4 regions of the Stenotrophomonas sp. STEN031 genome follow, and region 1 is predicted to be linked to each of the others. Evidence: predicted binding sites of a transcription regulator. Region 1 holds the regulator's gene; each other region holds the start of a gene.
What was found. Region 1 encodes FliA, which starts transcription of late flagellar genes. Its sites were predicted from a motif close to TAAAGTTTNNCNNNCNNNGGCCGATAA; they were not measured.

Region 1 (8,184 bases):
GGGCTGGGCGCCGGGTGTGCCGCTGCCATGCAGTTCGTTGAGCAGGGCCTCGAACTCGTCTTCGCTGATCAGGTCGCTGTCACCTGCATTGACGGCGACCGCGGTCGGCTGCGGCGCGGCAACGGCCGCGGCGGTACCGACATCGAACTGCGCGATCAGCGCGGCGGGCGCGTGCTCTGGATCGGTGCCGGAAGACACCGCGTCGAGCATGGCCTGCAGCCAGTCCAGCGATTGCTGGGCGGCATCGAAATGATGCGCCAGCAGTTCGGCCTTGCCGGCGCGGGCCATGCCCAGGGTTTCCTCGGCGGCGTGGCACAGCTCCACCATTGGCGTGATCGCCAGAAAACCGGCGCCGCCCTTGAGGGTGTGGAAACCACGGAACACGGCGTTGAGCTGGTCGCTGTCGTGCGGTGCCTGCTCCAGCGTCACCAGCTGCTCGCCGAGACGATCCAGGATCTCCTGCGCTTCGAGGATGAAGTCGGCGGCGATGTCGTCGGCAAAAGCACTCATGGCTTACAGCCCCAGGTCCGAGAGCAGATCGTCGGCGTCGACCTGGGAAACGGCATGGCGGTCCAGGCCATTGACGGCGGGACCGGCCAGGCCATGGTTGCGTGCGTCTTCTTCCGGCGGCGGCAGACCGAGCGCACCAAACCCTTCGTGCACGCGGCGGACGATGCCAACCACACGGCGGATGATCTGCCCGGTCAGGTCCTGGTAGCTCTGGGTCAGCGCGACTTCGGTGAGGTTGTGGCGGATGCGTTCGAGGATTTCGCCCTGTTCGGCATTCAGCCCATCCGCACGCAGACGCTCGGTCAGCGCCCGGCATTCTTCAGCCAGGTCGAGCGTGCGATGGGTGGCCTGCTCGGTCATCTGCACGACGTGGTCCAGACGCGCACAGGCATCGTCCAGCTCGCCGGCTTCGCTGGGCACGCTGGGCAGTTCGCCCAGGGCCTGTCCGAGTTCACGGGCGAGCCGGCCCAGGCCGGACATCATCGGCTGCGCGCGCAGGGCGGCGAGTGCGTCGATTTCCCGGCGCCAGCCAGCCTCATCGCCACTTTCCAATGCTGCCAGTGCGTCCTGCAGGCGCTGCACCAGGGCCGATTTGTCGCTCAATGCTTCCCCGAGGCGGTCCATCAGGCGCTCGCTGCCAGGCGTTCGAAGATCTTGCCCAGCTTCTCTTCCAGCGTCTGCGCGGTGAAGGGCTTGATGATGTAGCCGTTCACGCCGCTCTGCGCGGCCTCGATGATCTGCTCGCGCTTGGCCTCGGCGGTAACCATCAGTACCGGCAAGGTCTTGAGCTTGGCGTCATTGCGGATCGCCTTGAGCAGCTCGATGCCGGTCATCACCGGCATGTTCCAGTCGGTGACGACGAAATCGAACGGCTGGCTCTGCAGCAATGACAGCGCGGCATGCCCGTCCTCGGCTTCGGCGGTGTTGGTGAAGCCCAGATCGCCGAGCAGGTTCTTGACGATGCGACGCATCGTCGAGAAGTCGTCAACGATCAGGATGCGCATGTTCTTGTTCAAAAGGCTTTCCTCTTCATGGTTCCTCGAGGCCGGCGTCGGCCGCCTCGAAAATCTTCAGTCGGCCACGCAGACGCAGCATGGCCTGGCCGTGGATCTGACAGACGCGGGATTCGCTGACGCCCAATACCGCGCCGATTTCTTTCAGGTTCAATTCCTGTTCGTAGTACAGCGACAGCACCAGCTGTTCGCGCTCGGGCAATTGGCCGATGGCCTTGCCCAGCTCGGTGCCGAACTGGCTGCGCTCAAGAACCTGCTGCGGGGTGGGCCCACCGGTAGTCGGGGTGTCCAACTCGCCCTGGTCTTCGATGCGTGATTCCAGGCTCAGCACCTGGCCGCGCGAGGCGTCTTCGACCAGCCGCATGTATTCGGGTAGCGGCAGCTCCATTGCCTCGGCCACTTCACTGGCACTGGCCGCGCGGCCGGAACTTTGCTCGAGCCGGCGGATGGTGGCGGCGGCATCGCGGGCGCGGCGGTGCACCGAGCGCGGCACCCAGTCGCCGCGACGGATCTCATCGATCATCGAGCCGCGGATACGGATCGACGCATAGGTCTCGAACGATGCACCCTGTTCGGCGTCATAGCTGCGCGAGGCTTCGATCAGGCCCATCATGCCGGCCTGGATCAGATCGTCGACTTCGACGCTGGCCGGCAGGCGCGCGGCCAGGTGATGGGCGATGCGGCGTACCAGGTCGGCGTGGCGGGCGATGCAGTCATTGGCCGCGCTGCGCTGGACTTCACGGTAGTGAGCGGCTGCATTGTTCATGCCTTCACCTTCTGCTGGATGATGCGTTCCAGGAAGAACTCAACGCCGCCGCGCGGGGCGGTTGGGGCTTGCCAGCGCGCGGTGCGACGGGCGATTTCGTTGATCGCCAGCGAGGCCGGCGCGGAAGGGTAGAGCTTCACCACTGGTTGCTGGCGCTGCACCGACAGACGCAACCAGTCGTCCTGCGGCACGCAGCCCAGGTAGTTCAGCGAGACATCGATCAGGAACTTCTCGCAGACCCGCACCAGCTTTTCATACAGGGCGCGGCCTTCGTTCGGGTCGCGGACCATGTTGGCCACGACCTGGATACGGTCCACGCCGCGTTCGCGCGAGAGCACCTTGATCAGCGCATAGGCGTCGGTGATCGAGGCCGGCTCGTCGCAGACCACGACCACGGTGTCCTGGGCGGCCTGGCAGAAGGTCAGCACGCTGTCGGTGATGCCGGCCGCGGTGTCGATGATCATCACATCGAGGTCGCGTTCCAGTTCGGAGAACACGTTGACCAGGCCCACATGCTCGGCCGGCTGCAATTCGGCCATGTGCCGACGGCCGGAGGCGGCGGGCACGACCAGCACGCCGTTCGGGCCTTCGATGATGACTTCTTCCAGCGTGGCGCGCCCGGCGACCAGGTCGGCCAGGGTGTGCTTGGGCTGCAGGCCCAGCACCACGTCGATGTTGGCCAGGCCCAGGTCGGCGTCGAGCAGCAGGGTGCGTTTGCCCATGCCTGCCAGTGCCACGGCCAGGTTGGCCGAGACATTGGTTTTACCTACGCCACCCTTGCCGCCCGTCACCGCGATGGTGCGTACCGGACCGGCCGGTTCGTGCCGGGTTGCCGACAGCGGAAAGGTGTTGGTCAGCTTGGCGTACTCACGCGACTGCATTGTTCAACTCCGTGTTGCAGGGCATATCGGCCGCGCGGCGCAAATCTTCAAGGCGGAGTACAAGATTTGCGGCAGAGGCCCGATAAAGGTCTTCCGGAACGTCCTGGCCGTCGGTCACCCAGGTGATCGGCAGGCGGTGATCGACCGCCACTGACAGGGCCGAACCGAAGCGGCCGGTCTCGTCCAGCTTGGTCAGCACCACGCCCTGCGGATTGGCGGCGCTGAAGCGGCGCACCACTTCGTCCATGTCCTGGAAGGCGGTATTGGCCGGCAGCACCAGCAGGGTGCGGATCTGGCCGGCGGCGCGCAGCCACTGCAGCTGGGCGGTGAGGGCGCGGTCGCGCTGGCCCAGGCCGGCGGTGTCGATCAGCACCAGCTTGTAGTCGGCCAGCTTCTGCAGCAGCTGGTTGAGGTCGGTACCGCTATTGGCCTCGTGCACGGCGATGCCGAGCTGGCGGCCGAAGCCGTACAGCTGCTCGCGGGCGCCGATGCGTTGGGTGTCGGTGGTGACCAGGGCCACGTCGCGGGCGGCATGGGCTTCGGCGAAACGCGAGGCCAGCTTGGCGATGGTGGTGGTCTTGCCGGCACCGGTGGGGCCGACCAGGGCGATAACGCCGCCGGTTTCCATCGGGTCGACCGGGGCGATCGGCAACTTCTTGGAGATCAGCCCCAGCATCAGTCCGCGGGCGCGGCTGGGGTCGATGTCGGCCGGAATCTGGGTAGCGACATCGCGGGCCAGGCCGGCGTCGAAGCCGTACTCGTCCATCAGGTCCAAGGCATTGGCGCGCACCGCGCTGCCACGCAGGCGCTCGTCGGTGAAGCGGTTCATTTCGCGCTCGATCAGGTGGCGCATGCCGGCCACTTCCTGGCGCAGCTGGCTGAGCTGTTCGTCGTCGCGAGCGATGATCACCGGTGCGCTGGTCACTGCGCTCACCGGGGAGGTGGCGGCGGCCGCAGTTTCGGTGGCTTCAGCAGCGCTGGTGACCGGCGCTTCCGCCGGCTGCGGGCTAGCGACGGCGGCGATGGGTGCTGCCGCAGCGACCGGGGCTGCGATTGCCTCGATTGCGGGCGCGACAGCGACGGGGGCCACGGCGACCGGGGCAGGGTTGAACACCGGTGCGACAGCAATTGCTGGAACGACGGCAGCGATCGGCTGCTGCAACTCCGGCTCCGGCATCGGCGGGTCGATGACGAAACGTGCGCGTTCGATCGGCGCAGGGGGCGCCATGGTGACGGCGGCGATGGCGTCGGCAAAGCTGGCTTGTTGGGTGACTGCCGGAGCGGCCGCCAACGGCGCAATCGCCGCGGCGCTGCCGACGGGACGGAAAGCCGGCACGATCGGCAGTTCGTCGGCGCTGGCCGGCTGTGTGGCGTAGAAGGTCTGCGGAGCCGGGGCGCGTGGCACCACCGGTTCAACTTCGGCGGGCTTGAGCAGGCCAGCAAAGCGGCTGCCCGGTGCCAGTTCGATGCTGTTGTCGATGGAGCGGCCGGTGGCGCCAACCGCCGAGCGCGCCAAAGCGGCGACGGCCGAGGTGGTGGCGGTGACGGGCTCCGGCTCTGGTGCCTTGCGGCGGGTCATCGCGGCCATGATGGCTTCGGCGGCGCTGCGCGGCTTGGCCGGTGCCGGCGGTGCCGGGCGGCTGGCTTCCAGCGCCTGCTTCACTGCGGTTTCGTCGTAGTGCGCGGCCGCCACGATCTCGACACCTTCCTCGATCCGTCGGTTGGACAGGATCACGGCGTCGGGGCCGTGCTCCTTGCGCACGAGGTTCATGGCGGTGCGCATGTCAGCGGCGACGAAACGTTTGATCTTCATGCTTTGGTACCGGGAGTGGGGCTGCGGCGAAGGAGTGGCGTTGGCGATGTCGAACATGACGTGGCGGGCTCCTTCTTGCGGAATGGGTGCGGTGCAGCAGGTGTCTGGTTTCCGTCACCGGCATGGCTGCCGGCGTCGGCTTTCGGGCTGCCTCAGCTGATCGTGCCGACCAGTTTCAGGCGTTTGTCTTCCGGCACTTCGCTGTAGGCCAGGACCGACAGCGAGGGCACGCTGTGGCGGACCAGGCGCGCCAGCGCGGCGCGTACCGGGGCCGGTACCAGCACTACAGCCGGCTCGTTGCGGGCCTCCTGCTTGCCGACGCAATCGGCAAGACTTTGGTGGAGGCGTTCGGCGAGACCAGGTTCCAGTGCGGCGCCATTGCCTTGTGTTGACTCCTGCAAGACGCGTTCCAATTGCGGGTTGAGGGTGAACACCGGCAGCTCCGGCGAGGAGCCGGCGATTTCCTGCACGATGAAGCGGCCGAGCGTGTTGCGTACCGCGGCGGTGAGCGTGGCGGCGTCCTGGGTGGTCGGTGCGGCTTCGACCAGGGCTTCGGCGATCTTGCGCAGCTGGCGGATGGGGATGCGCTCGACCAGCAGGTTCTGCAGCACGCGGGCCACGGTGGACAGTGGCAGCGCCTTGGGCGAAAGGTCTTCGGCCAGCTTCGGGGCGCTCTTGGCCAGTGTGGCCAGCAACTGCTGCACTTCCTCGTGACCCAGCAGCTCCGGGGCGTGCTCGCGGATCAGGTGCGACAGGTGGGTGGCAACCACGGTGGCCGGATCGACCACGGTGTAGCCCAGCGATTCGGCATGTGCGCGTTGGTGGGGCTGGATCCAGGTGGCGTCCAGGCCGAATGCCGGGTCCTTGCCGGCAATGCCCTCCAGCTTGCCCATCGCGCTGCCGGGGTCCAGTGCCAGTTCGCGGTCCGGATGGATGTCGGCGGTGCTGACCGGCACGCCATGGATCAGCAGGCGGTAGTGGGTGGCCGGGAGCTCCAGGTTGTCGCGGATATGGACCGGCGGAATCAGGAAACCCAGGTCCTGGGTGAGTTTGCGGCGCACGCCCTTGATGCGCGTCATCAACTCGCCGCCCTGGGCCTTGTCGACCAGCGGAATCAGCCGGTAGCCGACTTCCAGGCCGAGCGGATCGACCGGGCGCAGTTCGTCCCAGGTCAGTTCGGCGGTGGGGGCCGGCTGCGGCTGGCCCAGTGCGTTCAGGCCGCCTTCGCTGGCGGCGGTTTCGTTGGCGGTGGTCTTGGCGGCAGCGCTGGTCTCACGCCGCCACAGTTTCCAGGCGATGAAGCCAAGGATCGCGGCCAGGCTGAGGAAAGCCAGGTTGGGCATGCCCGGTACCAGGCCGACCAGACCAATGATGCCGGCAGTGATGGCCAGTGCGCGGTACTGGCCGAACACCTGGCCCATCATCGCTTCGCTCATGTCCTGCGAGCGCGAGGCGCGGGTGACCAGCATGGCCACCGCGCTGGAAACCAGCAGTGCCGGCAGCTGCGCCACCAGGCCGTCACCGATCGACAGCAGCGTATAGGTGGCCGCGGCGTCGCCGAAGGCCATGTCGTGCTGCAGCACGCCCACGGCCAGGCCGCCAAGCATGTTGATGAAAAGGATCAGGATGCCGGCGATGGCATCGCCGCGGATGAACTTGCTGGCACCGTCCATCGCGCCATAGAAGTCGGCTTCCTCGCGGACTTCCTCGCGGCGGACCTTGGCTTCCTCGCGCGTCAGCAAACCGGCGTTGAGGTCGGCGTCGATCGCCATCTGCTTGCCGGGCATGGCATCCAGGATGAAGCGTGCGGTGACTTCCGACACGCGTCCGGCGCCCTTGGTGATGACCACGAAGTTGATGATGGTCAGGATCGCGAACACCACGATGCCGACCGCATAGTTGCCGCCGATCACGAACTCACCGAAGGCGGCGATCACCTTGCCGGCGGCGTCATGGCCGTCCTGGCCATTGAGCAGGATGACGCGGGTGGAAGCCACGTTCAGCGCCAGCCGCAGCATGGTGGTGACCAGCAGCACGATCGGGAAGATGGTGAAGTCCAGCGGCCGCTTCACATACACCACGGCCAGCAGCACCAGCATGGAGATGGCGATGTTGAGGGTGAACAGGGCGTCCAGCACCGGCGCGGCCAGCGGCACCACCACCATGGCCAGCAAGGCCAGCACGATCAGCGGCGCGCCCAGCCCATGGCGCAGCATGTCCAGCACGCGGCGCGCGGACAGGCCCGAGGTCTGGCTGCTCATCGGGTTTCTCCCTTGCCGAATTCATCAATATCGATCGGTGCCATCTGGGGCATCGGACCGCCGCGCCATTGGCGCAGCTGGTAGACGTAGGACAGGACCAGGGCGACAGCCGAATACAGTCTCACGGGGATTTCCTTGCCGAGTTGGCTTTCCCGATACAAGGCCCGTGCCAAAGGCGGCGCCGAAACGATGGCGACCTTGTTGCCGTCGGCGACCTGGCGGATGCGCAGGGCCAGTTCGTCCACCCCGCGGGCGACCACGGTGGGGGCGTTCATGCGCCCGCTCTCGTACTTGAGGGCAACGGCATAATGGGTGGGGTTGACCAGCACCACGTCGGCCGTGGGCACGGCTTCCATCATCCGGCGTTGTGACAGCTGCATCTGCATCTGCCGGATACGGCCCTTGACCTCGGGGCTGCCCTCGCTTTCCTTCATCTCGCGGCGCAGCTCTTCGCGCGTCATCTTCAGCTTTCGCAGCCAGTTCCACTTCTGGTACGGCGCATCGATGGCGGCGAGCAGGGCCATGGCACCTGCGGTGGCCAGCAGCAGCTTGAGGGTAAAGCCCAGGCCGCGCCCGATGGCGCTCTCCAGTGGCAGGTGCAGCAGCCCGCGCAGGCCGTCGGCGCCGTGCCAGATGCACAGGCCGGCGGCGGTGCCGACAAAGGCCACGCGCAGCATCGATTTGACCAGTTCGGCCAATGCCTCGGCGCCAACCAGGCGTTTCATTCCGGTGAGCGGATTCATGCGCTTCAGGTCGGGCATCAGTGCCTTGTTGGAAAAACGCAGTCCCCCCATAAGTACCGGGGCCACCATGCCGGCAGCCAGACACACCAGCAACAGCGGGCTGAAAGCCAGCATCAGCTTGAGCAGCATCCAGCCGGCGTGGCCGAACAAGGCGTTGGGGGTGTCCAGCAAGCCGGGTTCCGGCGAGAGGGCGGCCT
Region 2 (8,184 bases), on a different contig from region 1:
GGCGTGGTTCTGCTTGGTGAAGCCGATCGAGCGCCGCGCGGCCTGGGTGGCACCGGCATTGGTGGTCATCACCAGGATCACGTTCTTGAAATTGGCTTCACGGCCATTGGTGTCGGTGAGCACGCCGCGATCCATGACCTGCAACAGGATGTTGAAGATGTCCGGATGCGCCTTCTCCACCTCGTCCAGCAGCAGCACGCAGTGCGGGGTCTTGACGATCTTCTCGGTCAACAGGCCGCCCTGGTCGAAGCCCACATAGCCCGGAGGCGCACCGATCAGGCGACTGACCGAATGCGGCTCCATGTACTCGGACATGTCAAAGCGCACCAGCTCGATACCCAGCTGCAATGCCAGCTGACGGGTTACTTCGGTCTTGCCCACGCCGGTGGGGCCGGCGAACAGGAAGTTGCCGATGGGCTTGTCCGGACTGGCCAGCCCGGAACGCGACAGCTTGATCGCGGATGCCAGCGATTCAATGCCCTGGTCCTGGCCGAAGATCACCATCTTCAGGTTGCGCTCCAAGTGCTGCAGCACGTCCTTGTCGGTAGCGGTGACCTGCTTGGCCGGGATGCGCGCCATCTTGGCGATGATGGCTTCGATCTCCTCGACGTCGATGCGCTCCTTGCGCTGCCCTTCCGGAAGCAGGCGCTGGCGTGCGCCTGCCTCGTCGATCACGTCGATGGCCTTGTCCGGCAGCAGGCGGTCGGCAATGTGCTTGACCGACAGGTCCACCGCCGCCTGCAGCGCATCATCGGCATAGGTCACGCCGTGGTGGGTCTCGTACTTGGGCCGCAAGCCCTTGAGGATCTCGTAGGTCTCGCCAACGGTGGGCTCGACGATGTCGATCTTCTGGAAGCGCCGCGCCAGGGCACGGTCCTTCTCGAAGATGCCGCGGTACTCCTGGAACGTGGTCGAACCGATGCAGCGCAGCTCACCGGAAGCCAGTGCGGGCTTGATCAGGTTGGACGCATCCATGGTGCCGCCCGATGCCGAGCCAGCACCGATGATGGTGTGGATCTCGTCAATGAACAGCACCGAGTTGGGGATCTTCTTCAGTGCGGTGATCACGCCCTTGAGGCGCTTCTCGAAATCGCCGCGGTACTTGGTGCCGGCCACCAGTGCGCCAAGATCCAGCGAATAGATCACCGCATCGGCCAGCACGTCCGGCACTTCGCCATCGACGATGCGCTTGGCCAGGCCTTCAGCGATGGCGGTCTTGCCCACGCCGGCTTCACCGACATACAGCGGATTGTTCTTGCGACGACGGCACAGTACCTGGATGGTGCGCTCGATCTCATCGCGACGCCCCACCAGCGGATCAATCTTGCCGGCCTTGGCCTGCTCGTTGAGGTTGCTGGCGAACTCGGTCAGCGAATCGCCCTTGCCTTCGCCGTCGCCGCCCTCGACGCGACCCTCACCTTCAAGTGGGGAGGACATCTCCGGATCGTCGCCACCCTTGCCCACGCCATGCGACAGGTAATTGACCACATCCAGGCGGGTGACATCCTGCTGGTTGAGGTAATAGACCGCATGCGACTCCTTTTCGCCGAAGATCGCCACCAGTACATTGGCACCGGTGACCTCCTTCTTGCCGGAGGACTGCACGTGGTACACCGCCCGCTGCAGCACGCGCTGGAAGCCCAGGGTCGGCTGGGTGTCACGACCATCGTCTTCGGCCAGCAGCGAGACCGAGGCATTGATTGCCTTTTCAAGCTCGCGCCCCAGTCGCTCCAGATCCGCGCCACACGCCTTCAGTACCGCTTGTGCCGAGGCATTCTCCAGCAACGCCAACAATAGATGTTCAACCGTCATGTACTCATGACGGGCTTCTCGGGCGCGCTTGTAGCACTGACCAATGGTCTGCTCGAGGTCTTTACTGAACATAAGGCACTCCGGTTGCGGTTGGAGACAATATGCGGCCTGGCAACGATTTTTCCAGCACCCTAGCGACGAAGATGTAGACGCCGTGTCAGCAAGCCCGGCAAATCGCCCCTACCCATGAATCCTGCATTCAGTTTCAACGTAAGAACAGTGCCGACGCTGCAGCCGTAGCTATCAGGGCGCAACGCACCGTTCCGCTTTTCGCAGACCGTGCAGCTTTCCACTACCGGGGTTTTACACTGCCTGCACCGTTCGTGCGGCGCTGGCGCTGATAACCATGTCGCATGGTCAGCAGGGCGCGCGCAGACGCCCTGGCGCTGGCTCAGGCCCGCTCCATCGTGCACAACAACGGGTGCTGGTTCATCCGCGAGAACTCGTTGACCTGGGCCACCTTGGTTTCGGCGACCTCACGGGTATACACCCCGCAGATGCCGCGGCCGCGCGTATGTACATGCAGCATCACCTGGGTTGCCTTGTCCATGTCCATGGAAAAGAAACTCTGCAGGACGGTCACCACGAAATCCATCGGGGTGTAATCGTCGTTCAGCAGCATCACCTGGTACTGCGGCGGGGGCGCAACCTCGGGTTTGCCGGGGGCAACCAGCAGGCCGTGTTCGCTGTCATGTTGGGTCTTTTGGGACATGTGTCGATTATAGCCGTTCCAGGTGGCCGTCTTTTGACCATTGGACGGCGGGCCCCCTGCCCCCGCACAATTTACAGGCTAACCATCCATTCCTTGGGGAAAACATGAAGAAATCCGTACTCAGCATCGCTTTGCTGGCCCTGGCTGGCGTCACCGCCGGGAGCGCGTTCGCCGGTGAACCCGACCGTGCGGTCGGCCGCCTGCTCGATACCTTGAAGTACAAGTACGAGGTGGACGCCGATGGTGACTACCAGCTGGTCTTCGAAATGGACGACGACCGCACCCAGCTTGTGTTCGTGCGTTCCAATGTCGAGACCTATGGCAGCCATCATGTCCGTGAAATCTGGTCGCCGGGTTACAAGTCCTCCGGCCCGCAGTTCCCGGCGCTGGTTGCCAACCGTCTGCTGGAGGATTCCAACGACTCCAAGCTGGGCGGCTGGGTAAAGCAGGGTGAGGTTGCCATGTTCGTGGTCAAGATCGATGCCGATGCCAGTTCCGAGGTGTTGTCCGACGCCATCGACGCTGCCGCCAAGAGCGCCGATGCGATCGAACTGGAAATGACGTCCAAGGACGAGTACTGAGCGTGAATGCATTGCAGTCCCAGCGATGGGCGCCACATGTAACCGTGGCCACCGTGGTCTCCCGCGCAGGGCAACTGCTGCTGGTAGAGGAAGAAAAGAACGGCCGGCGGGTATTGAACCAGCCGGCTGGCCACCTCGAGCCGGGTGAGAGCCTGCTCGAGGCGGCTGTACGCGAAACCCGCGAGGAGACCGGCTGGGACGTGCGCCTGACCGGTTTCATTGGCAGTTACCAATGGACGGCGGCTGACGGCACGCCGTTCCTGCGCTTTGCCTTTGCCGCCGAGCCACAGCAGCACCACCCGCTGCAGGCGCTGGACACCGGCATCGTGCAGGCACTGTGGATGAGCCCGGTGGCCCTGCAGGCCGAGATGGCAAGGCTGCGTAGCCCGCTGGTCTGGCATACGATTTCCGATTGGCTGGCTGGCCAGCGCTACCCGCTTTCGATCGTGCGACAGGTGGCACCGTGAGTACTCCAAAGATCGTGGTCGGCGTTTCCGGCGGCGTGGATTCGTCGGTGGCCGCGCTCACCCTGGTCCAGCAAGGCCTGGATGTGGCCGGTCTGTTCATGCAGAACTGGGCCGACGATGGCAGCGGCCATTGCCGTGCCGAGGATGATCGCCGTGATGCGGTCGCGGTCTGCGGCAGGCTGGACATTCCGTTCCATTTCCGCGATTTCTCCAGCGAATACTGGCAAGGGGTGTTCGAGCACTTCCTCGCCGAATATGCTGCCGGCCGCACACCCAACCCGGACGTGCTGTGCAACCGCGAAGTGAAGTTCAAGCACTTCCTGGACGCGGCCCGTGAGCTGGGCGCCGAGCGTATCGCTACCGGCCACTATGCCCAGGTCGACCACTCCGGCGGCCGCTGGCGGCTGCTGCGCGGCGCCGACCGCGGCAAGGACCAGAGCTACTTCCTGCACCAGCTGGGCCAGACCCAGCTGGCAGCGACATTGTTCCCGATCGGGCACATGGAAAAGAGCGAGCTGCGGCATATTGCCCGCGAGGCGGGACTGCCCACGCATGCCAAGAAGGATTCCACTGGCATCTGCTTCATTGGTGAGCGTGACTTCCGTGAGTTCCTGGGCCAGTACCTGCCCGCCCGCGAGGGCGAAATCCACGACCCCGATGGGCAGGTCATCGCCCGCCATCCCGGCGTGTTCTATTTCACCCTGGGCCAGCGCGAGGGCCTGAACATCGGCGGCGTGCGTGGGCGCCCAGCCGCGCCGTGGTTCGTGGTTGGCAAGGACGTGGCACGCAACATCCTGTACGTTGACCAGGGGCATGACAGCCCCTGGTTGCAGTCCAACTGGCTGCGCAGTGAGACCATGCATTGGATCGCCGGTACCCCGCCCGCCCGGGAATTCGCCTGCACCGCGCAGACCCGCTACCGCCAACCGGACGAAGCCTGCACCGTAAAGGTGCGCGATGACGGCACGTTGGATGTGCATTTCGCGCGCCCGCAACGCGCCGTCACCCCCGGCCAATCGCTGGTGCTCTACGACGGCATGGAGTGCCTGGGTGGTGCAGTGATCGCTGCGACCGATGCACCTTTGGAGCGCCGCCTGGGCGCCCCTGTTTCCCCTTGAGAGATGACCATGACCTTTTCCATCGATGACCGTGTACTTGCCCTGGCTGGCATCGCCCAGGCCTTGCAGCAGGTACGCCGCATCGCAGAAACCGGCCATTCGGAGAGCGCCGTGGTGCGCACCGCGATGGACAGCGTAATGCGTATTGATGCCAGCTCGCCTGCCGCGGTCTATGGCAGTGCAACCCAGGTCGAGCCCGGCCTGCGCCTGCTGCGTGACTACTTCCGCAACCAGGGCAAGGACGACCTGCTGCCGCGGCTTGCCCTGTCGGTGATGCAGCTGGAACGCCGTTTCGTGCGCGAAGGCGCCACGATCGACAAGGTGGAGGCCGGCATCGAGCGTGCTGCCAGCATCGCCCGTGAGCGCGGCGACAGCTGCCACCCGGACGTGCTCAATGCGATGGGCGCGCTGTATGCGGAGACCATCAGCCAACTCAAGCCCAAGATCATGGTGCAGGGCAACCCGCACTACCTGGGCCAGGCGATGGTGGTGTCGGAGATCCGTGCCCTGCTGCTGGCAGCGGTGCGTTCGGCGGTGCTATGGCGACAGCTGGGTGGCGCGTACTGGGATTTCCTGTTCTCACGCAAGGCCATGCTCGAAGCCATCGAGCGCCGCCTGCGCTGAATGGCGACGCCCGCAGCCGCCATGGTTGCGGGCTACGTCGCAAAACCTCCGGGGATTCGCGCCAGCAGGGCTAAAGACCCCCTGCCCACTGCCGATACTGCATTCGTGACTCTCCCGAGAACGTCCATGTATTCACGTATTGCAATCCGTTTGGCAGCCCCACTGGTCCTCACCCTTCTGGTCGTGGTTGCTGCTGCCCTGTCCTGGCCCTCGGCGGCCCTGTGGGCGATCCTGACCACCATGGTGTTGAGCTGGCTGGTGTTTGCCTGGTGGAGCGTGCATTCGCAAGCCCAGCGCTCGCCCGAACATGCCAAGGTGCTGAAAGAGCAGGACCAGTTGCTCAACGAGCTGCGCAACTTCGTCAGCAACGAGATCGACGGCTCGCGCAGCGAGATCGAGCGCGCCCGCGAGCTGATCCGGCAGGCGGTCGGCGGCCTGGGCGGCAGCTTTGATGCGATGAGCCGCAAGTCGCGCCAGCAGAGCCAGGCGCTGGCCCGCATCGTTGACCGTGCCGGCGATGAAGGTGGCGGCGGTGTCGATGTTGCCCGCTTCGCCCAGAACGCCAGCCACCAGATGGAACAGCTGGTGGAAGCACTTGAGCAGGTCAGCGGCCAGAGCAGCAATACCGTGCAGCACATCGACCAGATGGCACAGCACCTGGACGGCATCTTTGCCCTGCTCGAAGACGTCAAGTCGATTGCCGACCAGACCAACCTGCTGGCCCTGAATGCGGCCATCGAAGCGGCGCGTGCCGGTGAGGCCGGTCGTGGCTTTGCGGTGGTGGCCGACGAGGTGCGCAACCTCTCCGAACGTTCCACCACCTTCAACGAGCAGATCCGCAAGCTGGCCCACAGTTCCAAGGACGCGATCGCCAAGGTGCGTGAAACCGTCACCCATATGGCGTCGCGCGACATGGACCGCTCCCGTGAGGCGCGCCTGGAAGCCGCCTCGATGCTGGACAGCGTGGCCGCCATCAATGCCTCGCTGGGCGATGGCATGCGTGAGATCTCCGAGTGCGGCCGCGCCATCGACGGCAGTGTCGCCGAAGCCGTGCGCGCCCTGCAGTTCGAGGACATCGCCACCCAGGCGCTGGGCGGCGTGCATACCCACCTGGACCGCCTGGGCGCGATCAACCGTGAAGCGGTCGCCCTGCAGGAACTGTTGCACCGCAATGGCGGCGTGTTCGACGGCGAGATGGTCAGTGCGCTGCAGCGTACCGGCAGCCGTCTGCGCGAAATGCGCGTGGAATGGGAGCGTCCGCCGCACAAGCCGGTTTCCCAGCAGAGCATGGGCGCAGGCACGGTGGAATTGTTCTGATTCCAGCCTGCTCCCGTTTTGCATGCAAGCCCCGGTCTTCGACCGGGGCTTTGCTGTTGCCTCGTCCACATTGATAGATGCTCAACCAGCGCCCCCCTGCCGACACGAATCCGGAGCCAGCATCGCAGCTGGCCGCCACCATGCCGCCAGTCGCCCCGGTCAGCGGCCCGGCGCTGAACCGCCGCGCGCAACTCGCTCAGCTCGAGGACAGCGCGCAGCAGGAAATAGTGGCCTTGCGTGCACGCCGCGATGGCGAGGGAAATCCTGCGGGTGCAGAAAAAGCCGACTGGCTGACATCCAGCATCGATTGGGACCTGTCTGTCCCCTGAAACACCCCCCCCAGCCGGTCAACATGCGTGCAAGCACAATGCCTTTCTTGTGGGAGCGGCCTAAGCCGCGAAGCACGCACATCATCAGATCAAGGCCTCCCAGCAACACCAGTTTCGCGGCTTACGCCGCTCCCACATCCAATGAGCAACCTGGCTCGGTGAGGGCAGAAGCAGCCGAGAGTTGATGTTGTGCAGCCGCTATTGGGTCACATGTCCTCGCACAGCGCAGCTGTTTTGCAGGAGCAGCGAAAACAGCGACGCACGGACATCACCAGAACAAGGTCTGTGAGAACACCAGCGTCGCGGCTTGCGCCGCGCCCCCAGGACGAAAAAAGCCCGGCTGCGGATCAGGCAGCCGGGCTTGTATTCGTTCTTGCTGTCGGTCAGTGGGTTGCGCTGATCGTCGTCATCGCGGTGATGTTCGGCAGTTCAAGCAGTTCGGTGGGGCCGCTGCGCAGCCATTGCACCATTTCACGCGGCCGCAACGGCCGCGAGAACAGATAGCCTTGCAGCTCATCACAGCCCTGCTGGATCAGCATGGCCGCCTCTGCCGGGGTCTCGACACCTTCAGCAACCACACGCATGCCCAAGGCATGGCCCAGATGCACGATGGCCTGGGTAACCTCGGCGGTGCCGGCGTCGTGCAGCATGCCTTGCACGAAGCTGCGGTCGATCTTCAGCCGCTGCACAGGAAAACGATTGAGGTAATGCAGGTTGGAGAAGCCCGTGCCGAAGTCATCCACCGCGAGCGGGATGCCATGTTGCTCGAAAACATCGAAGCACTGCCGCAGTGCGTCGGTGTCGCGGATCAGCGCCGACTCGGTCAGCTCCAGTTCGAGGCGCTGCGCTGGCCAGCCTGATTGCTGGCAGATACTGACAACACGTTCGGCGAAACCACGGTCCCGCAGCTGCAATGCCGAGACATTGACCGCGATACGCTCGAACTTCAGCCCTGCCTGCTGCCATACCGCAGCCTGCCGGCAGACTTCCTGCAGCACCCAGTCGCCGATATGGATGATTTCGCCACATTTCTCGGCAATTGGAATGAACTCGGCCGGGCTGCAGGAACCGATCTTGCCACTGTTCCAGCGCAACAAGGCCTCGATCGAAGGCGTGGCATCGCCATTGGCATGCACCAGTGGCTGATAGACTAGGCTGAACTCGTCGCGCTCGACCGCACCATGCAGGGCATGTTCAATTTCAACCCGACGCTGGGTACGGGCC
Region 3 (3,980 bases), on a different contig from region 1:
CACTACAGGTCCGTCTTTACCCCGGCTGGTACAACGCCCGCGCATTGGCGATCACGCGGCGCATCTGTTCGCGATCGGTGTGCCGCGATATCGCCTGCGCGCCTAGCACTATCGCCTGCTCACGCAATGGCGCCGGCACGTCGTAGTGCACGCCGCTGGGGCGGTTCTGGAAGGCCCGGCGCGGAATCCCGAGCTGCTGCGCCAGCGCATGCAGCTCGGGCAAGGTGTCGGCCATCAGATGCGCCCAACGCTCACCGCGCCAGGGGTGTACCGCATCGTCGATATAGACCGTCACGTTCGGCCCTGGACTCAGGCCTTGGACTTGTCGTCGTCAGCCGGTACTTCTTCGGCGACCGCGATGGTCTCGTCCGTGGCGTCTGCCTCAACGGCTTCCTCGCCTTCGATACCTTCGAACTCGGATACCAGGCCGGCCAGGTAATCGTCGGCGGTCTTGCCTTCGTCGGCAGCCAGGTCGTCGATCATCTGCTGCAGCGCTGCGGAATATTCCAGGGTGACCTTGCGGCCTTCCTTCTCCTGCACATTGGCCAGGTGCTTGAGCATGGCCAGCATCGGGACGGGGTTGTCGGCGTTGCCCATGGTCTGGCCACCGATGGCCAGCAGCCATTCGTTGCCCTGCAGGCCGATGGCAGCCACGACCTGGCCTTCTTCATTGACCAGCACGGCGTGGTTCTGCACTGGCTGCTGGGCGTTCAGGCGGGTGAACGGGCGGCGCGGGGCCTGCTTCTTGCGCTTGTCGCGCTTGGCTTTGGAGAGCTTGGACATGAGGTTCGGCTGATTGAAAACGATGCCTATTGTAGGCGCCAAGCCGGTTTGGCGTTTGCCCCCTCCCTTTCGCGCAGCGAAGGGGAGGGTTGGGGAGGGGAGCTGTTGGCCGGGAAAGCCCCTGCCGAGCATGGCTCGGCACTACGCTGTTGCCCCCTCCCTTGCGCCGAAGGCGGAGGGGAGGGTTGGGGAGGGGTGCTGTTGGCTGGGAAAGCCCCCTGCCGAGCATGGCTCGGCACTACGCTGTTGCCCCCTGCGTTGCGCCGAAGGCGGAGGGGAGGGTTGGGGAGGGGTGCTGTTGGCTGGGAAAGCCCCTGCCGAGCATGGCTCGGCACTACATCCTGGCGGGCAGCGCGGTTGGTGCAGGCTCAGTCCGCGACTGACGGCGTCCCATCCGCAGCCGCAGCGGGGACAGGCACCGGCAACGTACCGGTCTCGTTCAACGCGGCCGCTTCGGCTTCCTTGGTCATCACCACGATGCTGATGCGGCGGTTGATCGGATTCTGTGGGTTGGCTTTGTCAAACAGCACCGACGAGGCCAGGCCGACCACGCGCGCCACCTTGGCTTCCTCCATGCCGCCTTCCAGCAGGGTGCGCCGCGCGGCATTGGCGCGGTCCGCACTCAACTCCCAGTTGCCGTAGCCAAGCTGCGTGGAATAGGCGGTGGTGTCGGTGTGACCGGTGATGCTGATGTGGTTGGGCACCTGGTTGATGAAGTGCGACAGCTCCAACAGGATCGTCTTGGTATACGGCATCAGGCGCGCGCTGCCGAGGTCGAACATCGGCCGGTTCTGCTTGTCCACGATCTGGATGCGCAGGCCTTCGGGGGTGATGTCCAACAGCAACTGGTCCTTGAACGGCTCCAGCGCCTGGCTCTTGCTGATCGCCTCCTGCAGCTCCTGCTTCAGCGCCTCCAGACGTTGCCTGTCGCGTTCGCGTTCCTGCACCGGCGTGGGCACGGCTTCCTGCTGGTTCTGGAAGGGATCATTGCTGTTGCCGCGCGACACATCGGTGGCGCCGCCCAGTTTGATCATCGAGGTGCTGGCGCCGCCAGGGCCGGCCATGCCCGGGGCAGGGGTGCTGCTGGTACCACTCAAGGGGCTGGGGTTGCGGAAGTATTCGGAGATTGCAGCGCGCTCGGGCTTGGTGGTGGCCGCCATCAGCCATAGCACCAGGAAGAAAGCCATCATCGCGGTGACGAAGTCGGCATAAGCCACCTTCCAGGAACCGCCGTGATGGCCGCCGCCCTGGACTTTCTTCACCCGGCGCACGATCACCGTGGGTTTGGTCTCGGTCATGGCACGCGCCTTACTTGACCGACTTCAGGTGCTGCTCGAACTCGCTGAAACCCGGACGCAGTGCCGAAGGCACGGTCTTGCGGGCGAACTCCAGCGCGATCTTCGGGTTGTAGCCACGCAGGCAGGCCAGCAGCGCGGTTTTCACTGATTCGTAGATGCGTGCGTCCTGCTCGGCACGGGCTTCCACCGCTGCTGCCAGCGGGCCGATGAAGCCATAGCCGAGCAGGATGCCGAGGAAGGTGCCGACCAACGCCCCGGCCACGTGTGCACCGACTTCCTTGATGTCGCCGCCGATCGCGCCCATGGTGATGACGATGCCCAGCACCGCGGCGACGATGCCGAAGCCCGGCAGACCGTCGGCTACCTTGTTCAGCACGTGCGCAGGTTCCAGCGCTTCGTGGTGGTGCTTTTCCAGCTCCAGTTCCAGCAACGGTTCCAGCTCGTGCGGCTCGATGTTGGAGCCGATCATCAACCGCAGGCAGTCGGTGATGAAATCGAGCAGGTGGTGGTCGGCCAGGACCTTGGGGTAGTTGGCGAACACCGCGCTGTCCTGCGGGTTCTCGACGTGGTCTTCCAGCGCCATGAAGCCTTCGCGGCGGGCCTTGTTGAGCAGTTCATAGAGCAGGCTGAGCACGTCCAGGTAGTCCTGGCGCTTGTACTGCGGGCCCTTGAACACGCTGACGGTGGCCCGCAAGGTCTGCTTGACGGTCTTGAGTGGCGTGGCGATCAGGAATGCGCCCAGCGCCGCGCCACCGATGATGACCAGTTCGTAGGGCTGCCACAGCGCGGCCAGGCGGCCATGCGCACCGACGTAGCCGCCCAGGACAGCAAATATGACAACGAGCAGGCCGACGATGATAAGCATGGTGACAGACAAGGGATGGGGATATCCCGTTGTCGGCCGTCAGCGAAGAATCTGTAGCGCCGGGCGGCTCCTGTAGAGCCGAGCCATGCTCGGCTGAGGCTTTACCGGTAATGCTGCTCTGTAGAGCCGAGCCATGCTCGGCTGAGGCTCTACTGGCGATGCTTCTGCCGAGCATGGCTCGGCACTACAGCTGGTGCGCTTGCTCAGGCTGCGGGCTGGGATTCGGCGCCGCCGCGCTGCAGCGGGTCAGGGTAGGGCTGGCCATTGTCGACAAAGGCCAGCGACACCGAGTTCAGGCAGTGGCGTTCGAAGGTCGGCGGCGGGCCGTCCGGGAACACGTGGCCGAGGTGGCTGCCACACCGTGCGCAGACGATCTCGGTGCGGATCATGTTGTGGCTGGTGTCGCGGATCTCGCGTACATGTGCCGGTTCGAACGGCGCGAAGAAGCTGGGCCAGCCGGTGCCGGAATCGAATTTGGTGCTGGAGCGGAACAGCGGCAGTGCACACAGCCGGCAGCAGTACACGCCCTCGCGCTTGTTATCGAGGAACACGCCACAGAACGGCGCCTCGGTGCCGTGATGCAGCAGCACGCGCTGTTCCTCGCTGCTGAGGCCAGCGATCAGCGCCTCGCGCTGGGCGGTGCTGGGGGGAGTCAGGTCGAAAGCGGTCATGGCGTGGCATCCGTGGGACAGGTGTTGATGGTGGGGGCGGGCCGCGGCCAGTCCAAGGTCGCATTCATGGCGGCGCAAGCCGGGCAGGTGCATGCTCGGCGAGTGGACGCAAAGGAGACGCTGATGAAGCTGAAGGGATATCTGGCGCTGGTTGTGCTGGCGGCATTGCCGGCGTTCGCACAGGCCCAGCTCGCACAACCGCCCGCGCCGACGGCAACGCGGCCGGTGACCCTGCCGGCGCCTTCGCCGCCCGTCAACACGCCGCGCGAAGCGCAGCAGGATCCGGCGCGTCCGGAACCCTCGCGTCCGCCCAACAAGCCCAAGCCGGTTCCGAAGCCGAAGCTGGTTGTGCCGCCGCCGCCG
Region 4 (8,184 bases), on a different contig from region 1:
CAGCTTCGCGGCTTACGCCGCTCCCACAAGACAGCAACACCGCCGCAGTTCACTGCAGGCCCTGCTCCAACTCCCGCAGCTGCTGCTGCGCGCGGGCCAACGATTGCCCGGACAGGCTGTCCAGCAAGCGTTGCAGACGATGACTGGCCGGCAAGCGTCGCATCGTCCAGCGGGCAGCTCCGATGCTGCCCAGCATCAACGCCACGCCAAAGCCCAAGCTGCCGAGGAACCACGCTGGTGCCATCGCATACAGATCCAGGCCCAGCCATTGCACGCTGCCCCATTGCAGGGCCAGCAGCCACAGCCAAAACCACGGCAGGCCCAGGCCAAGTTCGGTGATTGCGGTGAAGCGGCGTAGCCGCGCCAGTCGTTGCTGTTGGATCAGCACCGGTGCCTCGGCAGCATCTGCATGTATCGCCAACAAGGCGCGGGTGATCGACACCCAGATCGCAGCGATGCCGTACACATGCAAGGCCAGCCCTGTAAGCAGCAGTTGCGGCACCTGACGGTGCTCCACCCAGAAACTCGCCGCCAGCACGGTGACTACGATCCACACCAGCAGCCAAGCCAGCTGCAGACCACTGAACCAGCGCAGCCGGCGCCGCACACCGGCCTTGCGCGGCTGCTGCCAGGCCTGCAGGGCCAAGGTTTCCAGCTGATCGATACGTTGCGCCTGCTGTGCCCAGCTGGCCTTGAGTTCGTCGAGTTCCATGGTGTCAGTCTCGTGAGCTGTCGGCAGGATTGAAGTGGCTACGCAGTTGTTGGCGCAGCCGGTGCAGGCGGGTGGCGGCATTGCTGGCGCTGATGCCCAGTACATCGCCGATCTCGCGGTGGCTGCAGTCGTCCAGGTGCAGCAACAGCAGGGCCCGGTCCAGCGCCGGCAGGCGCTGGATCAAGGTATTGAGCTGGGCCAGGCTGGCGCTGTCTTCGGCGTTGTCGGCAACACTGGCGAGGTCGTCATCCAGCGTGGCTTCGCTGTGGTGGTGTCGCCGCAGTTCGCGGCCACGCAGCTGGGAGATGGCGATGTTCAGGGCGATGCGGTAAAGCCAGGTACTGAATTGCGCCCGTTGCGGATCGAAACCTGGAAAGGCGCGCCAGGCCTGGATACTGATCTCCTGGATCAGGTCGCGAAGGTCTTCCCGGTGCGTGCAATAGCCACGCGCGACCTTGAGCACGATGCCCTGGTGCTGGCTCAGCAACTGGGCAAAGCGGTGTTGCAGGTCGACGATGGGGTCGGTTGCAGTGATGTCCATGCCCGGGTGATTCGCACCAGCGCAGGAAATATCACAGCCCCGGGCGGATTTCCGCTGCGGGGTGACTCAGTTGGCGGGCAGCACCTGGTTGCGGCCGACACGTTTGGCCGCATACAGGGCCTGGTCGGCCCGCTGCAACAGGGCCTGCAGGGCTTCGCCGGGCAGGGCCTGGGCGACGCCGGCGCTGAAACGCACCTGCACGCGCTGTTCTTCATGCAGGAAGGGGCGTTGCGCCAGCTGCTGCTGCAGCTGTTGCAGGGTTTCCAGCGCGGCGGCGCGGTTGAGCCCGGGCAGCACCAGCACGAACTCGTCACCGCCGAGGCGGGCGATGCAGTCGCGACCGCGCAGGCGTTGCTGGGTCACCGCCACCAGATGGCGCAGGGCCTGATCGCCGCCAGCGTGGCCGTGCCGGGCATTGGTCTGGCCGAAGTGGTCCAGGTCGATCATGGCCAGACTCAGTGGCGTGCTGTGGTCGGCCAACAGCTCGCCCAGCTGCTGCTCCAGGCCGCGCCGGTTCAGGGCGCCGGTCAGCGGATCGGTACGCAGCTGGCTGCCGGCTTCTTCCAGCTCGCGTTCGAGTTGCTGCACGCGCTGTTCGGCGGCCTTGGCCTCGGCACGGGCGTTGGCCAGATGGTCGCGCGCACGTGCAGCTTGCTCCTGTACCCGCGCGGTGTCCTGCAGCACGTCCTGCAGCAGTTGGGTCAGGTCGGAGATGCTGCGGGTCTGGCGCACCGCAACGGCATAGCTGGCGATGCGATCATGGTATTCGCCGGTTTCGGTGACCATGCCGTCCACCTGGGTCACGAAGTCCACCATCAGGTCCTTCATCGCCTGCTTGGACTGGTCGATGCCTTCGCGCAGCAGCCCTTGTCGATAGATCACTTCGCGCAGGTCGTTGCGGGTCTGCTCCAGCGAGTTGGCGTCCAGCGGCCCGGCCAGCAGCTGCCGGATCGAGCGGATCTGGCCCTGCAGCCAGCTGTCGCCATCGAGCAGCTCGGAGATGTTCTCCAGCAGCATGTCGAACAGGTTGAGCAGCAGGTCGCGCTGTTCCTGCAGACTACTGCTGCGCACGCCGACCTGGTGGCAGAGTTCGCGCACATGGATGGCCACCGGCTGCAAGGGTTGGCCGCTGCGCCAGCTGCGCAGTTCCTCGCCCATGCGCTGGGCCTGCTGTTCGAGCTCAGGCGACTGCTGCATCAGGCTGGCCAGCACCGCGCCGAGGGTGTCGCGCAGCATGTCGCGCAGCTGCTCGGCCTGGCTGTTGCGGGTGTGCGAGGCTTCCAGTTCGACGGTACGGATGTACTTGTCGATCAATTGCCGCAGCAGGCGGCCGTAGCGCTCCCAGTCCTGCTCGGCATGCGCGCTGTGCAGGCGTTGGCCCATGTCACCGAGTTCACCGGGCAGGGTGCACATGCCCTGCGCGAAGGCGGCCAATACTGATTCGGGCGCGTTGGCGCCGATGAACAAGCGCTGCAGCATCGCCATGCCGCCGCCCCCGTTGGCTACCACCTCGACCGCCGCAGCCGCCTGCGGCGCGGACCGCCGGGACAGGATGCGGCCCAGCCCGCTGCTGCGGGAGGTGGAGGAGTCATCGGGGCTGTCGGCCATTGCGCAGGGATCCGGGCGGGTTGTGGCTGCGCCCGTGCGCAACCGGAGGTGGTGTCCAAGCCCCATTATCGGCAAGGTAGCAGCGGGCTTGAATGGCAGCCGATCACAGGAGCACATCATGCGGGTATTGCTGGCTGGCGCGACCGGCCTGGTCGGGGCGCAGGTACTGCAGCGGTTGTTGGCCGAGCCACGCTGCAGCGGCGTGATCGCACCGACCCGGCGCGCGCTGGCGCAGACCGCCCCCAAGCTGCTCAATCCGGTGCTGGATTTTGCTGCGCTGGCGAGCGTAGCGCAGGGCTGGCAGGTGGATGCGGTGATCTGCGCGCTGGGCTCGACGATGAAACAGGCCGGCTCGCGTGAGGCCTTCCGGCAGATCGACCATGGCTATCCGCTGGTGATTGCACGCGCAGCGCGTGCCAATGGCTGCGAGGTGTTTGCCTTGAACTCGGCGGCCGGTGCCAATCCGCGTTCGCTGGTGTTCTATAGCCGGGTCAAGGGCGAGCTGGAGCAGGACCTGCGCGCGCTGGGGTTTGCTTCGTTGACCTTGGTGCGTCCGGGCCTGATTGGCGGCGACCGCGTCGAACGGCGAGCCGGCGAGCATCTGGCCAGCGTGGTGCTGGGAGCACTGGCGCCTGTGCTGCCGCGCGCTTGGCGCATCAATCCGGCCACGCGGATCGCCGATGCGCTGGTGGAGGCGGCGTTGGATCCGCAGCCGGGCGTGCGGGTGGTGGGGTCGGCGGCTCTGTTGTAGGAGCGGCGTAAGCCGCGAAGCTGATGAACTTACAAGATCGCCAGCTTCGCGGCTCACGCCGCTCCCACAAACGGCAGGTGAGGCTCAGGCCGGCAGCGACTGCCCGCCATCCACCGCCAGCACCTGGCCGGTGATCCAGCGCGCTGCGGGCGAGCACAGGAACACGGCGGCATTGGCCACATCCTCGACATTGCCGAAGCCACCGAACGGGATCTTGGTGCGGATCTGTTCGTACAGTTCGGGGGCGCTGCTGCGGCGCTGCTCCCACAGTCCACCGGGGAATTCGATCGAGCCCGGTGCCAACGCGTTGACCCGGATGCGCTCACGCGCCAGCTCGGTCGCCAGGCTGGTGGTGTAGTAATTCAAGGCGGCCTTGGCGGCGGAGTAGGCCGCTGCGCGTGGCGTCGGCACCGAGGCGTTGATCGAGCTGATGTTGAGGATGGCCGGCATCGCACTCAGACGCAGATGCGGCAGGGCAGCGCGGTTGGCGCGCACCGCGGCCATCAGGTCGATATCGAAACCGGCTTGCCAGCTCGCATCGTCATTGCCGTTGCCATAGCCGGAGGCATTGTTGACGAGGATGTCGACGCCACCCAGCGCGGTTGCAGCGGCATCGATCCAGGCTTGAATCTGCATCGGATCGGCGAGATCACATTGCTGCGTGTGCGCGGCGGCTGCGCCATCGCGCAACAACAATTCGGCAGCCTGTTGCAGTGCCGTTGCACCACGCGCACAGAGGCTGATTTTCGCACCGTCGCGGGCAAAGGCCTGGGCGATGGCCAGGCCGATGCCGCGGCTGCCGCCGGCAACCAGCACGCGTGCGTTTTGTAGCGAAACAGAAGGGGGCATTGCTGCGGTTCCGGTGGGCGGAGATCGCGCATTATCCCCGGTTGCGCGTTGCAGGCGGCGAATGCGCTGTTCCGTGCTCAGGGCAGGCCGGGTACGTTCAAGGACGCGAACAGCAGGTTCTGCGCCTTCTTGGCCATTGATCGTGGCAGCTTGGCGATGAAGGTGTCGCCGGTCAGCGCCATGTCGCCGCGGAGGATGAAACCGTTGATCTGGGTGTAGCTTTTGACGGTGTATCTGTTCCCATCGCGGGTGACTTCCAGATACATCGGCGAGGTCAGGATGTTGTTGCCCTTGCGATAGACGCGGGTGCCATCGATGTCGCGGACCAGGCGATAGCCCTGCTGGCTTGCCCAGGCATCAACCTTGGCCAGCACGTTCTCATCGGAGCTGAAGGTGGTGAGGTCATGCGGCCTGCCGCTGTTCTTTGCCATCAGTGCGAGGATGTTGACCAGGGCCAGGCCGCCCAGTGCGCCCACGATCATTCCTGTGATCAAACTCATGCTGTTGACTCATTGAAGTTGGGGCGGCATTCCAGCACATCGCAATGCCTGTTGTCGTGAAAATTCAGTGCTATTCCCAGATGTTGGGTATTGCGCCACGTTCCGGATGTTTCATCTGCACGATGCAGAAGCGATGGCCGGTGGGGGCTTCCATCACCCACCAGCGTTTGACCTTGCCGATGCGGCGTGCGCCCAATGCTTCGAGCCGATCCGCCTCGGCATCGATATCGTCGGCCTCGATATCAAGATGCACGCGTGATGCGTGATCGACGCGCTGCACTTCCACATGCAGTTCGGCCGGCGCGCCCATCAGTTCTGCGTACTGCGCGCCATCGTCCTCGGTGTAGCCGGGCTCGGCTTTCAGGCCGAGTGCGGGTGCCCAGAACGCGGCGGCGGCATCGCTGTCGGTGCCTTGGCAATCAATGATGAAACCGGCCAGACGGCTGCGGTGGCTCATGCGGATGCTCCGGTGACAGAGGAGCGCAGCGTACACCGCCTATCCGGATGCGCGTGTTACTGCGGTGTGGGCGACAGGGACGGGAGTGGCGAGTCGCCAGGCGCTGATGCACAACGTGCCGTAGACGCTCCACTCGGCCAGGCGCTGCAGCAGCCCGCGCCAAGGTTGCAGGGGTTCGATCCCCATCAGGACGAACAGCAGCAGCCAGAGTCCTGCCAGCGCAATCCACAACAGGCGTGTGCCTGGGCGGATCGCGGGCGTGGTGGCCAACAACAGCAGGCCCAGTGCAGTGCCCAGATAGGTGAACACGCCGAGCAGGGTATGTAGTGATTGCGACACGCTTCCGCTGGTTGGGCAGCCCATGTCGCAGGGCGCCAATGCCGAACCTATCCATGCCAGCGGTTCGAACATCAGCAGCCAGTAGCCGAATCGACTTGCTCCGCGCACGGGTACCTTTCCGGCAAACACGCACAACAGCAGTGCGGCCAGGATTCCCACCGGGATGAAGCCGAACAGGCTGATCAAGCGCGCATGCGCGCTACCGCTCGCACCGAGTTCACTGATGTACTGTGACAGCGGCGAATAGCCGGGTTTGAGTGCGGCACCGCCGAACAGCATCAGCAGGTACACCGCGATGAACAGCAGGATCAGGCAGCGGTGGAAGCGCATCGGCGGCATGCCTGTGGGCGTGCGGGTCAGCGTAGGCGATTGGACAGGAACAGCTCCACCTTGCCGCAGCTCGGGCAGGCATGCAGGTCGAATTCCTCGCGGTTGCCGAACAGTTCACCGATGTCGCCGAGCAGGAACGGCATGGTCTGCGTGCTTTCATGGAAGCGCTTGCGGCCAATGAATTCCATCTGCATCCCGGGGCAGCGCGGGCAGTCGATCAAGCGCGGTGCTTGCGTCCAGCTGCGGCTGTCATCGGCCTGATAGCCACGTGGTGGCGGGGCGCCATCGGCATGGGTGCCGCATTTCCAGCACTGGTCGCGGTTGTCTTCGTTGACTTCCTTGCAGTTGCTGCAGATCCAGGTGCCCATGGTGGTGTTTGGTAGCAGGGGAATTGGTCAATCGTAGCGCCCGGATGGCAGGTTGGCGTTACAGGTGGATGATGCTTTTTGTCGGGATCGGGCGAAAGGTCACGAGCAGGAGCTGCCCTCACCCCACCCCCTCGCCGGCGGGGGGGTGTGGGGCCGGTTGGGCGTCGGCTCTTCGTCCCCTCGCCCCGCTCCCGCGGGCGGGAGAGGGGTTGGGGTGAGGGGAAGCTTCTAGCAAGCAGACCCAAGCAAGGCACAAGCGTGCCCAATGCAAATACCAGGCAAAAAAAGGCCCGCATCGCTGCGGGCCTCAAACAACACTACCAACAAATTGTCAGTGAGCCTTGGCCAGGTCGTCGATCAGCACGCGCAGGAAGCGCGCGGCTTCGCCGCCGGTGCAGGCGCGGTGGTCGAAGGTGACCGACAGCGGGATGACCTTGTGGGTTTCGATGCCGCCCATCACCGGCGTGACCTGGAAGCGGGCACGACCGGCGGCGACGATGGCCACACACGGCGGTACGACCACCGGGGTGGCGTAGCGGCCGGCGAACATGCCGAAGTTGGACAGGCTGATGGTGTAACCGCTCAGCTCCGACGGCGCGATCGAGCGGTCTTCGACCTGCTGGCGCAGACGGTTGATGCCTTCGCGCACGCCACGTGCATCGAGCATGTCGGCATTGCGCAGGGCCGGCACGAACAGGCCGTCGTCGGTGTCCACGGCGATGCCGATGTCGACCTGCGCATGCAGGGTGCGGGTGAGGTTGTCACCGTCGAACCAGGCATTCATCGCAGGCACGGCCTGGCAGGCGCTGACGATGGCGCGGACCAGGCGCGAGGTCATGTCGTTGCCCGGCGCCCAGGCATGGATGTCGGCGTCGTCGCTGAGCGTGGTCGGCACGACCTTGCTGTGTGCGTCGGCCATCACCCGCGCCATGTTGCGGCGCACGCCCTTCAGCGGTTCCGGCTGGCCCTTGGCGACCACGCCCGGAGGGGCGGTACGCATCGGCTTGCCGGCGGCGGACAGCGGGGTGCGGCTTGAGCCCCTCTCCCCCTGGGAGAGGGATTGGGGTGAGGGTACGGCAGTTGCACTACTAGAGGTCGGACCCTCACCCCCAGCCCCTCTCCCGGCGGGAGAGGGGAGCAAAGCGGACGGATTCGCCGCCGCCTGCTTCACATCATTCATCGTCACCGCGCCGTCGGCGCCGGTGGCGCGCACGCGGGCCAGGTCGACGCCGAGCTTGCGCGCCATCGCGCGCACGGCCGGTACCGCCTTCACACCGCCGACGGCCACGGCCTGTTCGGTGTGCACGGCATTGGAGCTGACCATCGCGCCAACCACGGTGCCTTCGTCGGCACGTTCGGCGGCAGCGGCGACCACCGGTGCCGGCGCGGCGACGGGTGCAGGCGCAGCCTCGGCCGGCGCGCCGTGGTGATGGCCGGTGTCCTGGCCTTCGGCGCGCTGCGGCAGGTTGGGGTCGAGCTCAAAACTCGCCAGCACGTGGCCGGTGACGACGATGTCGCCGGCGCCGCCGGCCAACTTCAGTACCTTGCCGGAATAGGGCGAGGGCACTTCGACCACGGCCTTGGCGGTCTCCATGGCCACCAGTGGCTCATCGAGCTTGATCACATCGCCTTCCTTGACGAACCACTCCACGATGGTCGCGTCCGGCAGGCCTTCGCCCAGGTCGGGCAGGTTGAAATTCTTGGTCTGGCTCATGTGAGTTTCTCTTCC

Region 2: ACVOLQ_RS20540 (methyl-accepting chemotaxis protein) is a predicted target of FliA. The motif match lies at 5,386-5,412, and genes of this name have one in related genera.
Region 3: motA (flagellar motor stator protein MotA) is a predicted target of FliA. The motif match lies at 2,976-3,002, and genes of this name have one in related genera.
Region 4: ACVOLQ_RS09525 (GGDEF domain-containing protein) is a predicted target of FliA. The motif match lies at 2,927-2,953, and genes of this name have one in related genera.

What each region holds. Positions count from the first base shown of each region.
Region 1 covers NZ_JBRREA010000073.1:402-8,585, reverse strand. Annotated here, with positions in the region: gene ACVOLQ_RS20260 (chemotaxis protein CheA) at 1-510, opposite strand, end outside; gene ACVOLQ_RS20255 (protein phosphatase CheZ) at 514-1,134, opposite strand; gene cheY (chemotaxis response regulator CheY) at 1,134-1,526, opposite strand; gene ACVOLQ_RS20245 (RNA polymerase sigma factor FliA) at 1,540-2,289, opposite strand; gene ACVOLQ_RS20240 (MinD/ParA family ATP-binding protein) at 2,286-3,170, opposite strand; gene flhF (flagellar biosynthesis GTPase FlhF) at 3,157-4,749, opposite strand; gene flhA (flagellar biosynthesis protein FlhA) at 5,136-7,244, opposite strand; gene flhB (flagellar biosynthesis protein FlhB) at 7,241-8,184, opposite strand, start outside.
Region 2 covers NZ_JBRREA010000076.1:542-8,725, forward strand. Annotated here, with positions in the region: gene clpA (ATP-dependent Clp protease ATP-binding subunit ClpA) at 1-1,884, opposite strand, end outside; gene clpS (ATP-dependent Clp protease adapter ClpS) at 2,204-2,524, opposite strand; gene ACVOLQ_RS20520 (hypothetical protein) at 2,629-3,105, shown strand; gene ACVOLQ_RS20525 (NUDIX hydrolase) at 3,108-3,572, shown strand; gene mnmA (tRNA 2-thiouridine(34) synthase MnmA) at 3,569-4,690, shown strand; gene hflD (high frequency lysogenization protein HflD) at 4,700-5,314, shown strand; gene ACVOLQ_RS20540 (methyl-accepting chemotaxis protein) at 5,441-6,631, shown strand; gene ACVOLQ_RS20545 (hypothetical protein) at 6,709-6,960, shown strand; partial or broken gene ACVOLQ_RS20550 (bifunctional diguanylate cyclase/phosphodiesterase) at 7,344-8,184, opposite strand, start outside.
Region 3 covers NZ_JBRREA010000111.1:332-4,311, reverse strand. Annotated here, with positions in the region: gene ACVOLQ_RS22310 (DUF4031 domain-containing protein) at 17-295, opposite strand; gene ACVOLQ_RS22305 (hypothetical protein) at 310-783, opposite strand; gene motB (flagellar motor protein MotB) at 1,152-2,081, opposite strand; gene motA (flagellar motor stator protein MotA) at 2,092-2,946, opposite strand; gene msrB (peptide-methionine (R)-S-oxide reductase MsrB) at 3,150-3,617, opposite strand; gene ACVOLQ_RS22285 (classical arabinogalactan protein 4) at 3,741-3,980, shown strand, end outside.
Region 4 covers NZ_JBRREA010000016.1:13,406-21,589, reverse strand. Annotated here, with positions in the region: gene ACVOLQ_RS09535 (hypothetical protein) at 50-712, opposite strand; gene ACVOLQ_RS09530 (RNA polymerase sigma factor) at 717-1,253, opposite strand; gene ACVOLQ_RS09525 (GGDEF domain-containing protein) at 1,320-2,861, opposite strand; gene ACVOLQ_RS09520 (NAD-dependent epimerase/dehydratase family protein) at 2,980-3,612, shown strand; gene ACVOLQ_RS09515 (SDR family NAD(P)-dependent oxidoreductase) at 3,697-4,461, opposite strand; gene ACVOLQ_RS09510 (hypothetical protein) at 4,539-4,961, opposite strand; gene ACVOLQ_RS09505 (VOC family protein) at 5,032-5,418, opposite strand; gene ACVOLQ_RS09500 (DUF998 domain-containing protein) at 5,458-6,087, opposite strand; gene ACVOLQ_RS09495 (hypothetical protein) at 6,114-6,455, opposite strand; gene ACVOLQ_RS09490 (dihydrolipoamide acetyltransferase family protein) at 6,787-8,169, opposite strand; gene ACVOLQ_RS09485 (SH3 domain-containing protein) at 8,166-8,184, opposite strand, start outside.